3 regions of the Nonomuraea sp. B19D2 genome follow, and region 1 is predicted to be linked to each of the others. Evidence: riboswitches for the same ligand, from Rfam matches in the RefSeq annotation. Region 1 holds a riboswitch; each other region holds the start of a gene.
What was found. A riboswitch is a leader RNA that binds a small molecule or an ion and turns the genes downstream of it on or off. The one in region 1 is predicted to bind cyclic di-AMP.

Region 1 (3,636 bases):
AGGGCCTCTCCGCCGCCGTCGAGGCGCGTCATGTGCTGGTCGGCGGCCGACGCCTGCTGGCCGACGCCGGCGTGCCCGCCGGGAGCCTCGAGCCGGCCGCCGATCGGCTCGCCGTGGCAGGCCGTACCCCGATCATGGTGGCCGCTGACGGAGAGCCCGCCGGGGTCCTCGGCGTGGCCGACACCGTCAAGGACGACTCCCTCGACGCCGTCGCCGCGCTCCAGCAGCTCGGCCTGCAGGTCGTGATGATCACTGGCGACAACCGGCGCACCGCCGAGGCGATCGCCCGCCAGGTCGGCATCACTCGCGTGCTTGCAGAGGTGCTGCCCCAGCACAAGGCCGCCGAGATCGCCCGGCTCCAAGGCGAGGGCCGTCGCGTCGGCATGGCCGGCGACGGCATCAACGATGCGCCTGCCCTGGCCCAGGCTGACGTCGGCTTCGCCATCGGCACCGGCACGGACGTGGCGATCGAGGCCTCCGACATCACGCTGATCTCTGGCGCGCTCGCCGGAATCGTCACCGCGGTGCGGCTCTCCCGCGCCACCATGCGCAACATCCGCCAGAACCTGTTCCTGGCCTTCGTCTACAACGCGGTCGGCATCCCCGTCGCCGCCGGCATCCTGTACCCGTTCCTCGGCATCCGGCTCTCCCCCATCATCGCCGCTGCCGCGATGGCACTGTCCTCGCTGTCGGTCGTCGGCAACGCCAACCGACTGCGCCGCTTCACCCCGCCATCTCTCCGGCCCACAGCGGAACCCCCGGCCGAACTGCCCGTCACCGTCGAGACAGGCGCCGAACCGGCGGAGACCGCCGATCCGGTCTGCGGCATGCAGGTCGACCCCGCCACCGCCGCCGCCTCACTGGAACGCGACGGCACCACCTACTGGTTCTGCTCCACCCACTGCCGTGACGCCTTCACCGCGCAGGGACCGCTGTCGCACTCGCATCGAAGTGGTCATGGCGACGATTGAGCATGGTCATCTCCTGACGTCGCCCCGGCGGCCTCCGCGCCGGCGGGCGCAGGAAGGCCGAGCATCGCGGCGAGCTTCGCCGTGGGGGTCTTCCGACCGACACCACACCGCACGCCTGAATGTCCCCGGAGGAGCACTTACGGTGCTGTTTCAAGGGACAGGTCAGGGCGGGACCTTCGTCGGTCCCGCCCCGGAATTAAGCCTGTCAGGCCTTGTACTGCGGGTAGCCGTAGCCCACGACCTGCGACGTGGGCCGGATCCGCTCCTCCACCTTGCCGTTGCCGGTGTTGCCCTCGACCGTGGTGATCGTGCCGTCTCCGTTGTCCTTCTTGACCAGGCCCATGTGGTCAATGCTGTCGACGGTCTTGTCGTCCCAGGAGAAGTAGACGACGGCGCCGGGCTTGGCGGCGGTCCCCCACCGGCCATTCTTCTGGAACCACTTGGCCCAGGTGATGGTGTAGGCGTCCCAGCCGACGGTAGGCCGGGCGCCGGCCTTCTCGCCGACCCAGGAGACGAACATCGCACACCATGGAGCGTTCACATATGCCTGGATGCTTCCGCCGTCGCGTGCCACGGTCTCCTGCGCACGAGGCGAGGACATGTACCACTGGTGGAACGGCGTCCCGCCTCCTGCGGCGTTCTCGGTCACGCCCACCTGGGATTCCGCGATCTTGATGACCGCGTCCGCCGCGACCTGGCCGGGCTTCTGCTGGGCGGCCTCGGCGGCATGCGCACGGTCGTTCTGGTGATCGGCGGCGAAGGCGGGGGTGCCAGTGATGAACGCGCCTGCGGTGACAGCGGCTGCGACCGCGATGTTCATCGGCTGGAGAGCGCGCGAAAGTACGGTCTTGGTCATGCTGGGGTTTGCTGCTCCTTGCTTCCATGCCGCCTACCGGGTTAGCTGACGGATTCGGGCCTGGAAGTGCCCTACGGAACTGCCTCGCGGGTGTTCCGATTCACCCCAAGAAATTGGGTCCCCGGTTCCGCTCTCTTCGCGGATTCGGCGGCCGCACCCTGCCCTGCGGGCATGCTGCCAGCGCAGGTAGAGCACGGTCTCGGCAATGAGAGACGCGCACCCGTAAAGGGTTCTAGTCGCGCGCCTCAAGTACCCCCAAAAGGTAAGTAATCCCCATAGAGGAGTGCAAGACAGGACCGAGACATCTCGGGTAAAACTCGCCAACATCCCTTACCAGGCAAGGGTTTTCAGTCCGAAATTCTTTACCTTCTTCCTCCCTCAACGCCGTCGGCGCGGTCCGGACGGTGGCCGCGGGACAGTTGCCCTCGACTCGCAGACCACCGCCGCCACGCTTCAACGCCTGCGCGATCAAGCAGCCAGAAAGGCCTGCAGCGTGGTCGGAGAGGGAAGGGCACATCCTCGACCTGATCGGCAAGGGGCTGACCAACAGGCAGATCGGCGAGCGGATTGTCGCACCACGGCGATCAATGGGATCCCGGCATCGTCAAGACAGGTAGCATCCGGCAAGGTCAGCGTCACGAGAGTCTCGTCGCATATCGAAGTTCGATGCCTACATGTCCGGGCCGGGTGGAAGAAGCCCGGTGACGACGAGGCCGATGACGGCGTCCCTGGCGCGGTCCTGCGGCCATTTGTGGCTCGCCCGCAGATGCACATATCCCCATCCAGCGGTGTTGAACAGGACCGTGGCGGTGATCGTGGGAGGCACCTGGCGTAGGGATCCATCCAGCGCGCCATCCCTGAGCACCCGGTCGAACGGACTGGCGAAGACGTCGACGACCATGGCCTCGGGGCCGGGCTCGTGGAACATCTCCCCGTGGGCGACATACATGCCGGCCAGCAGTTCCAGGTGCTGATCGGCCACCTGGAACATGGCCTCCAGCATGGCGCGCAGCCGCTCGACCGCATTGCCCGGGCTGGTGAGCGCGGGCCACAGCGCGGCGCGGAACTCATCCGCGGCTCGCGCGGCGAGAGCGCCCACCAGGTCGTCGCGACTGACACCCCTGCGGTGCAACGTCGTCCGGGAGATCCCGGCCTCATCGGCGACGCGCTCCAGGGTGAGGCCTGCCAGACCCCATCGGGACACGGCGGCGGCAGTGGCGTCAACCAGGGAGGGTTCGATCATGGTCACGATGCCTAGGCTATCGACCTGCCAATTCGCCGCGTCTGCACGAGGGCCAGCATGAGGACGGCCAGCCCGATCGCGTACAAGACCACTCCGCTGACGACCTCCGCAGGCCCGAACCCCTCTCCACCCGCACGTCCGGCAGGCAGGTACAGCTCCCGGCGCTGCGAGGTCCTCTGAGGCACGCCGGCGTCGAGCGGCAGCCACGTCTCAGCCATCCCCTGCTTGACCTTGACCTCGAGGTAGGTGAACCACCGCCCGGTCGGCGGAACCTTCACCATGCCGAGCACCTGTCCGCCGCTCGTGGTCACCGCCCCGGTACGGGTCTCGCCCGCCCGCCGAGCCAGGATCCTGCACGTCCGTGCCGCCGAGCAGTCGACTGGAAGGATGCCGGCCAATGTGAGCGTGCCGTGCCCATCAGAGGCCCCCGTGAGCTTCGCCTGTGCGACGATCTCTCCTTGGCCGGGGTCGTGAGCTTCCGCCCGGTCCTGGCTCCCCATCGGCACGAGCGCGGCGGCCACGGCGATCGCGGCCGCGGCGCGGCGGAACGAGCCAGCCGCCAAGAC
Region 2 (3,636 bases), on a different contig from region 1:
GGACCTCCATGCGCGTCAGCTCTCCAACGTGTACGGCACCGCCCCGCTGACCATCGACGGAGCCGCCCACGCCAAAGGCATCAAGGTCGTCGGCGCCACCATCATGCCCATGAAGGGCTCCGCCCTCCCCTACAGCCCCGCGGCCGAGGCCGTTCGCGACCAGGTCAACCGCTGGATCCGAACCAGCGGGGCCTACGACCACGTGGCCGACTTCGACGCCGTCGTCCGGCAGAGCGCCGACCCCGACTCCCTGCGCCCGCAGTACCACTCGGGCGACGGCATCCACCTCAACGACGCCGGCTACGACGCACTCTCCCAGGCCGTCGACCTCGACGACCTGTTGTGAACGAGGCCGGACCAGCGCACGCAGGCGGTGATCGCGGTGAGCCGTTCTGGCGATGATCACGGCAGCTCGGGCTTCCTGCTAGTTCATCGAGATGTGCACGTGGTCGTAGTGGTTCTCGGTGATGCTGCCGCGGTCCGACATGGCCCGCCAGCCCGAACCCATGTTGATGCGCTGCTTCCAGATCACGTACTTGACCCCGAGCTTGTCCTGGTTCTTGAGTGCCCACTCCGCGATGCGGTCGCCCAGGGCGTTGTCGACGGCCGACGGCATCGTCCCGCCGGTGCTCATCATGAAGTCGCAGGCCCGCCCCAGCGGGTGCTCGCCGCTGGAGCCCGAGCGGAAGCAGCCCACCTCGTGCGGCAGCTTGAAGTTCTTCTCCACCTGCGCCTTCATCAGCCGCGTACGGGGCGTGATGTTGTCCGAGCCCGTGGGCAGCTCCGGGGCCCAGCTGCCGTTCGCATTGCGGCCGGGGCCGAACGGCACCAGGTCCTGGAGCTTCTTCTGGATGTCCTTGATGACGTCCTGGGCGTCTTCACGCTGCTCGGCCACGTCTTTGGCGTCCGCGCTGATCTGGGTGGCGAGCGCGGCGGCCGCGTCGGAGGCCTTCTTCTTCTCGTCGCGGGCCTTGGCCACACCGTCCACGACGGCCTGCTGCTCGGCCGTGAGCTGCTCCAGCAGGGCCACGGCGCCGCCGTTGGTGGACAGCAGGAAGGCGGGCACCGAGGGGTCGTGGCTCTGGTAGCGCACCCTGGCGATGTCGGCGACCCGCTGCTCGGCCACCGCCAGCGCCTGCTCCGCGGTGGCCAGGCGGTCCTTGGCGGCCTTGGCGGCCTCCCGCGCCTTGGCCAGCTCGACACGCTTGAGGTTGTACTTCTCGATGAGCTTGTCGACCTTGCTGTTGAGCTGCTTGAGCTGGGCGCGGAGCTCGGCCTCCGACGGCTTGGGCGCCGCCGACGCCGTGGCCGCCGGCAGGATTGCGACGGCCGCGGCGGTGATGAGACCGATGACAAGGCTCACGGGGGACGCAGCCGCCACGTGGATGTTCCTCTCCCTCTGCCGACCGGGTTAGCTGACGGGTTCGGGCGCGGAGGTGCCCTACCGACACGTGGTCGGATTCACCCCAGAACTAGGTGGGTCCCCGGCTCCCGGGCGCCACGCCCGGGATTAGGCGCGCAACGGCCGTTACAGCCGGTGCAAAAGGGATGTTAGTGGTAGATCACGAGTAATGCGACCCTAATTAGAAATCTAATAGTGATCTACTTGTGATCGAATCATACGCGCGGCCTCCTCCGGCAGCACGTCGTTCACGAAAGCGCCCATCGCCGACTCCGAGCCGGCCAGATACTTGAGCTTGCCCGGCGCCCGCCTGATGCTGAACAGCTCCAGGTGCAGGTACGCGAGCTCACGGTCCTGCCGTACGGGCGCCTGGTGCCAGGCCGAGATGTACGGCATCACGACGCCGAACAGGTCGTCGAAGGCCCGCAGCACCGAGGTGTAGAGCGGCGCGAACGCCGAGCGCTCCGCCTCCGACAGCGCGGCCAGGTCGGGCACCTGCCGGTGCGGGTAGATGTGCACCTCGTACGGCCACCGTGCCGCGGCGGGCACGAACGCCGTCCACAGCTCGTTGGCGGCCACCACGCGCGTCCCCTCGGCCCGCTCGGCGGCCAGCACGTCGGCGAACAGGTTGCCCTTCGTGTACCGCTTGGCGGCGGCGAGCTGGAGCTTGGTCCTGGGCGTGACGTACGGGTAGCCGTAGATCTGGCCGTGCGGGTGGGCGAGCGTGATGCCGATCTCCTCGCCCCGGTTCTCGAAGCAGAAGACCTGCTCCACGCCCTCGATCGCGGACAGCTCGGCCGTACGGTCGGCCCACGCCTCCATGACCAGCTCCACCTGGTCGGTGGAGAGCCGGGAGAAGGAGGACGAGTGCTCGGAGGTGAAGCAGACCACCTCACACCGCCCCGCCCCCGGCCGCACCTCGCTCAAGCCACCCGCTTCCGAATAAGTCCCGAAATTTCCGGAGAAGGAGGGAAACCGGTTCTCGAACACCACCACGTCGTAGTCGTGCGCCGGGATCTCCGACGACCGGGTGTCCGACGACGGGCACAGCGGGCACTCGCTCGCCGAGCCCGTCGGCTGGAACGTGCGCGTCTGCCGGTGCCCCGCAATCGCGATCCACTCCTCGGTCAGCGGATCGTAACGCAGCTCGGAGGCCACCGGCCGGGGGTCGAGCGTGCGCCGGTCGATCGCACTCCTGTCGGCGTCGTCCCGCCGGTCGAAGTAGATCAGCTCTCGGCCGTCGGCCAGGTGGGTGATGGTGCGCTTCAAGGCGAGCCCTCCGCGATGATCAGTTCTCCGGCCCGTTCGGCCAGCTCCGTGCGTGCGTCCTCGGGCAGTCCCGCGTCGCTGATGACCACGTCGGCCTCGCTCAGCTCGGCGATCGTGCTGATGCCGACCGTGTTCCACTTGGTGTGGTCGGCGGGGATGACCAGCCTGGTGGCGGCCGCCACCAGCTCTCTGTCGGTCTCCGACTCCAGCAGATTGGGCGTGGTGAACCCGGCCCGCACGCTCATCCCGTGCACGCCGAGGAAGAGCGTGTCCACGTGCAGGCGGCGGATCGCGGCCACGGCCACCGGGCCCACCAGGGCGTCGGACGGCGTGCGTACGCCGCCGGTCAGCACGACCGTGCGGTCGGAACGCGGGTTCCGGTGGAAGACCTCGGCGACGGGGATCGAGTTGGTGATCACCGTCAGCTCGGGTACGCCGATCAGGTGGCGGGCCAGCGCCCACGTGGTGGTCCCCGCCGAGAGCGCCACGGCCGTGCCCGGCCTGACGAGGCCGGCCGCGCACCGCGCGATGGCCTCCTTCTCCTGCTGCTGGCGGGCCGACTTGGCGGTGAAGCCCGGCTCCTCGGTCGAGCCGGGACCGAGGGCGGTGGCGCCGCCGTGCACCTTCTCCAGCAGCCCGCGCTCGGCCAGCACCTCGAGGTCGCGGCGGATCGTCATGTCGGATACGCCGAGCTCGCGAACGAGGTCCGCGACCCGGACGCCGCCGTTGCTGCGCACGCGTTCGAGGATCGTCTGCTGACGCTGCTGTGCGAGCACACCTGCTCCTTCCAACAGATTCCACCAAATTATGACATGGAATTGTTGGGGAATGTTAGTTCGCGTGGTGCGCTTGCGCTGGTCAGGGCAGGCGGGAGACGCTCTGGTTCCGGCCGATCATCGGAGGCGAGCTATGGCCAGGCGCTCACGCAAAGGCAAGGCACGCAAGAAGAAAAAGGCTAACCACGG
Region 3 (3,636 bases), on a different contig from region 1:
ACGCCTTGAGCCCCTCGAACAGCTCCTGCGCATAGTGGAAGACCGACGTGGCCGGGTCAAGCGACAGCGGGCCGTACGGCATGAGCTTGGCGTCGTGCCAGCCCTGCCCTTCGGTGTAGTCGATCGAGATCATGTGATCCGTGAAGATCTGCCCGAAACCGGGGTTCGCCAGTACCTGCTCCCGCTCGGCCGCGGTGCGAGCGTGGTCGGATAGCTGCACGTCGAAGCTGAGCTTCTGAGCGATGGTCATGACGGAGGTCCTTCTCTCTGCGAAATCTGCCCAAATCTACAGAACACTGCGGATAGGCGGTGGCGGGTGGCACTGCTCGCAAGCAGCCCCGTACTTCTTATTGTCTCGCTATATGGGATGGCAAGCGGCCGATGGGATGGTTAGGCCGTTTGGACGCGAAAAAGCGCCCGGCGGTCCTCTGCGGACCACCAGGCGCTTGCGGGGCTAGGCGGTCCCTAGCCGGATACTCGCGCGGTGATGTCGTCACCGATCTCGTGAGTGGTGCGGCCGGCCCAGCCGGTCAGCCGCTCGAGGATGTCGTCGGCGACCGCCTGCTCGACCTTGGCCGCCTCGGCGTGCAGCCCGAGGTGGTCGAGGAGCATGGCGACGGACAGGATGGTCGCGGTCGGGTCGGCCTTGCCCTGACCGGCGATGTCGGGCGCGCTGCCGTGCACCGGCTCGAACATGCTGGGGGCGGTCCGCTCGGGGTTGATGTTGCCGCTGGCCGCCAGGCCGATGCCGCCGGCGATGGCCGCGCCGAGGTCGGTGATGATGTCACCGAACAGGTTGTCGGTGACGACCACGTCGAACCTCTCGGGCTGGCTCACGAAGAACATCGAGGCCGCGTCGATGTGGCAGTAGTCGGTCGTGACCTCGGGGAACTCCTCCGCCACGCGGTTGACCGTGCGCTGCCACAGGTCGCCGGCGTAGGTGAGCACGTTTGTCTTGTGGACGAGCGTCAGCTTCTTGCGGGGGCGTGACTTGGCCTTCTCGAAGGCGTAGCGCACGACGCGCTCGACGCCGTGGGCGGTGTTGAGCGACTCCTGGGTGGCGATCTCGTGCGGCGTGCCTCGCCGCATGACGCCGCCGGTGCCCGCGTAGAGGCCCTCGGTGCCCTCACGGACGACGATCATGTCGATGTCTTCGGCGGGAGTGTCGGCCAGCGGGGTCTCCACGCCGGGGAACAGCTTGACCGGGCGCAGGTTGACGTAGTGGTCGAACTCGAAGCGCAGCCTGAGCAGCAGGTCGCGCTCGAGGATGCCCGGCGGGACGCTGGGGTCGCCCACGGCGCCGAGCAGGATCGCGTCGTAGCCGCGCAGCTCCTCCAGCACCGCGTCGGGCAGGGTCTCGCCGGTGCGGTGATAGCGTGCGGCGCCAAGGTCATAATGCGTGGGCTCGATCTTCGTGCCCACTGCCTCCAGAACCTTGAGGCCCTCGGCCACGACCTCGGTGCCGATGCCATCGCCGGGGATGACTGCCAGACGGATGTTGCGCGACTCCATGAGCCGTACCTTACCGCGTCGTCTCGACTGACGAACACTCCATCTCATCTATCGGACATCCGTTCTCATTTCCCGGACGTCCGTTTTGCCCCTATTGCGATCCTTTGACCGTTTCGTTAGAGTCCGTCGAGCCTAATCCACGCAGCGGTTGCGTGGAGCCGGGGACCCACTTTCCCCCTGGGGCGAATCGGCACCCCCATGCCGTAGGGCTACTTCCAGGCCCGAGCCCGTCAGCTAACCCGGCCGGCCGTATGGAAGGACAGACCCCTGTCTCGCATTGCCATTGCCCTGGCGGCGGGCGCCGTCGGGCTCATTCTGGCCACCCCCGCCCAGGCGACCCCCGCCCAGGCCGCCCCCGAGGACGACCCCACCACTCTGACCGACCCCACCACCCTGACCGGCGCGGACATCAAACGCATCCGGCAACAGCAGGCGCCGAAGCCCGCCTGGAAGATCGCCCTCAATTTCGCCATGAGCAAGCGCGGCACCCCGTACGTGTGGGGCGGCGCCAGCCCGAGCGGATACGACTGCTCCGGGCTCATGCTCAGGGCGTACCAGCACGGGGGGATCGAGCTACCCCGCACCGCGCGCGAACAGTACGCCGCGTTCGACAAGAAGATCGCCTGGAAGGACCTCAAGCCCGGCGATCTGGTCTTCTTCCACAACCTCGGGCACGTCGGGATGATCTCCCGCCCCGGCCACATGGTCCACGCGCCGCGCACGGGTGACGTGGTCAAGGAGGAGCGCCTGAACGCCTGGCGCAGGAACTCCTTCGTGGGCGCCATCCGCCCCGACCCCAAGGGTGTGCGCCTCTGGGCCGAGCTGAAAGAGCAGCGCAGCGCCCCGGCGCCCGCCACGCTCAAGGCGACCGTGTAGGAGGCACGCCGGCGGCGTGGCCGTGGCGCTGTCGTCATCGGCCGTCGCCCCTGCGCGGGGCGGCGGCATGATGGGCGCCGCGGACCCGCGCGCGGCGTTAGCGTAGTGGCATGGCGCCAGAAAAGGTGCAACTCACCGAGGAGAAAGCGACGCTCCTCGCCACCCTGTACGGACGCGCGCTCGACGCGAGATCCCGGCACCCGATTCTCGGCGACGACATGGCCCTCGAAGCGGTCGGCCGGATCGACTTCGACTTCCGCAAGACCGGCATGAGCCCCGCCCTGGCCGCCGCCGTCGCGCTCAGGGACCGCTTCATCGACCGGTGGGCCGCCGCGTACCTCGCCACGCACCCCGAGGCCACCGTGCTCCACCTGGGCTGCGGCCTCGACACCCGCTTCTACCGGCTGGCGCCGCCGCCCACCGTCCGCTGGTACGACGTGGACTACCCCGAGGTCGTCGAGCTGCGCGGCCGGCTGTTCCCCGAGCGGCCGGGCCACCGCGTGATCGGCTCGTCGGTCACCGACCTGAAGTGGCTGGAGCAGGTCCCGGACGGCGCTCCCGCGCTGGTCGTCGCCGAAGGTCTGGTCTACTACCTCGACCCGCACGACGGCCGGGCACTGCTGCGGGCGATCGTGGACCGCTTCCCCGGCGGGCAGGTCGTCTTCGACGCCATGAGCAGGCTCGGCGTCCGGCTACAGAAGCTCAACAGGCCCGTGCGGAAGGCCAGGGCCACGCTCCACTGGGGCATCGACGGCCCCGGCGAGCTGGTGTCGATCCATCCGAGGCTGCGCTGTGTGAGCGCGGTGAGCGCGTTCGACATCGACGGGTTCGACCGCCTGTCGCCGCCGCACCGGATCTCCGCCTGGGTCGCCGGGGCGATACCGGGGGTGAAGCGGTCGGCGGTGTTCTACCGGCTCGAGTTCTGAGGAGCCCCGCCGTTGTCCCGGCGGTCCAGGGCGGTCTGCACGGCCTCCGCGGCCTCGTCCTCGTGCTCTTCCGAACGGTTCCAGGCATACATCTCGTACATGTGACTCATCTCATTTCGCGAGCGTTCCAGGGGGGACGTCGGACCCCGGTCGCGAATCCGACCGGGCCTGCTCTCGCAGGGTCCGGGTCACGGACCGGGCGAACGGGACTTACTGGCCGACACAACGCCACTCACCGCGGCGAGTCGTCGACCTGCCCTAACAGGCCCCGCCGCGGCAGGTAATAAGTACGAGCACCTGGCGCATTTCCTGCAACAGTACC

Region 2: it holds a riboswitch for cyclic di-AMP, as region 1 does, so the genes downstream of both, ABN273_RS57830 (coiled-coil domain-containing protein) here and ABN273_RS37370 (CHAP domain-containing protein) in region 1, are expected to answer to the same signal.
Region 3: it holds a riboswitch for cyclic di-AMP, as region 1 does, so the genes downstream of both, ABN273_RS22130 (C40 family peptidase) here and ABN273_RS37370 (CHAP domain-containing protein) in region 1, are expected to answer to the same signal.

The regions. Positions count from the first base shown of each region.
Region 1 is NZ_JBEFAK010000026.1:136,525-140,160, reverse strand. It holds gene ABN273_RS37375 (heavy metal translocating P-type ATPase) at 1-971, shown strand, start outside; gene ABN273_RS37370 (CHAP domain-containing protein) at 1,177-1,827, opposite strand; cyclic di-AMP (ydaO/yuaA leader) riboswitch at 1,843-1,987, opposite strand; gene ABN273_RS37365 (TetR/AcrR family transcriptional regulator) at 2,498-3,070, opposite strand; gene ABN273_RS37360 (carbohydrate-binding protein) at 3,082-3,636, opposite strand, start outside.
Region 2 is NZ_JBEFAK010000093.1:2,925-6,560, reverse strand. It holds gene ABN273_RS57840 (hypothetical protein) at 1-50, shown strand, start outside; gene ABN273_RS57835 (GDSL-type esterase/lipase family protein) at 29-346, shown strand; gene ABN273_RS57830 (coiled-coil domain-containing protein) at 425-1,381, opposite strand; cyclic di-AMP (ydaO/yuaA leader) riboswitch at 1,387-1,527, opposite strand; gene galT (galactose-1-phosphate uridylyltransferase) at 1,592-2,671, opposite strand; gene ABN273_RS57820 (DeoR/GlpR family DNA-binding transcription regulator) at 2,668-3,447, opposite strand; gene ABN273_RS60180 (50S ribosomal protein bL37) at 3,479-3,636, shown strand, end outside.
Region 3 is NZ_JBEFAK010000011.1:209,499-213,134, reverse strand. It holds gene ABN273_RS22140 (branched-chain amino acid aminotransferase) at 1-250, opposite strand, end outside; gene ABN273_RS22135 (3-isopropylmalate dehydrogenase) at 466-1,512, opposite strand; cyclic di-AMP (ydaO/yuaA leader) riboswitch at 1,632-1,776, shown strand; gene ABN273_RS22130 (C40 family peptidase) at 1,984-2,388, shown strand; gene ABN273_RS22125 (class I SAM-dependent methyltransferase) at 2,499-3,314, shown strand.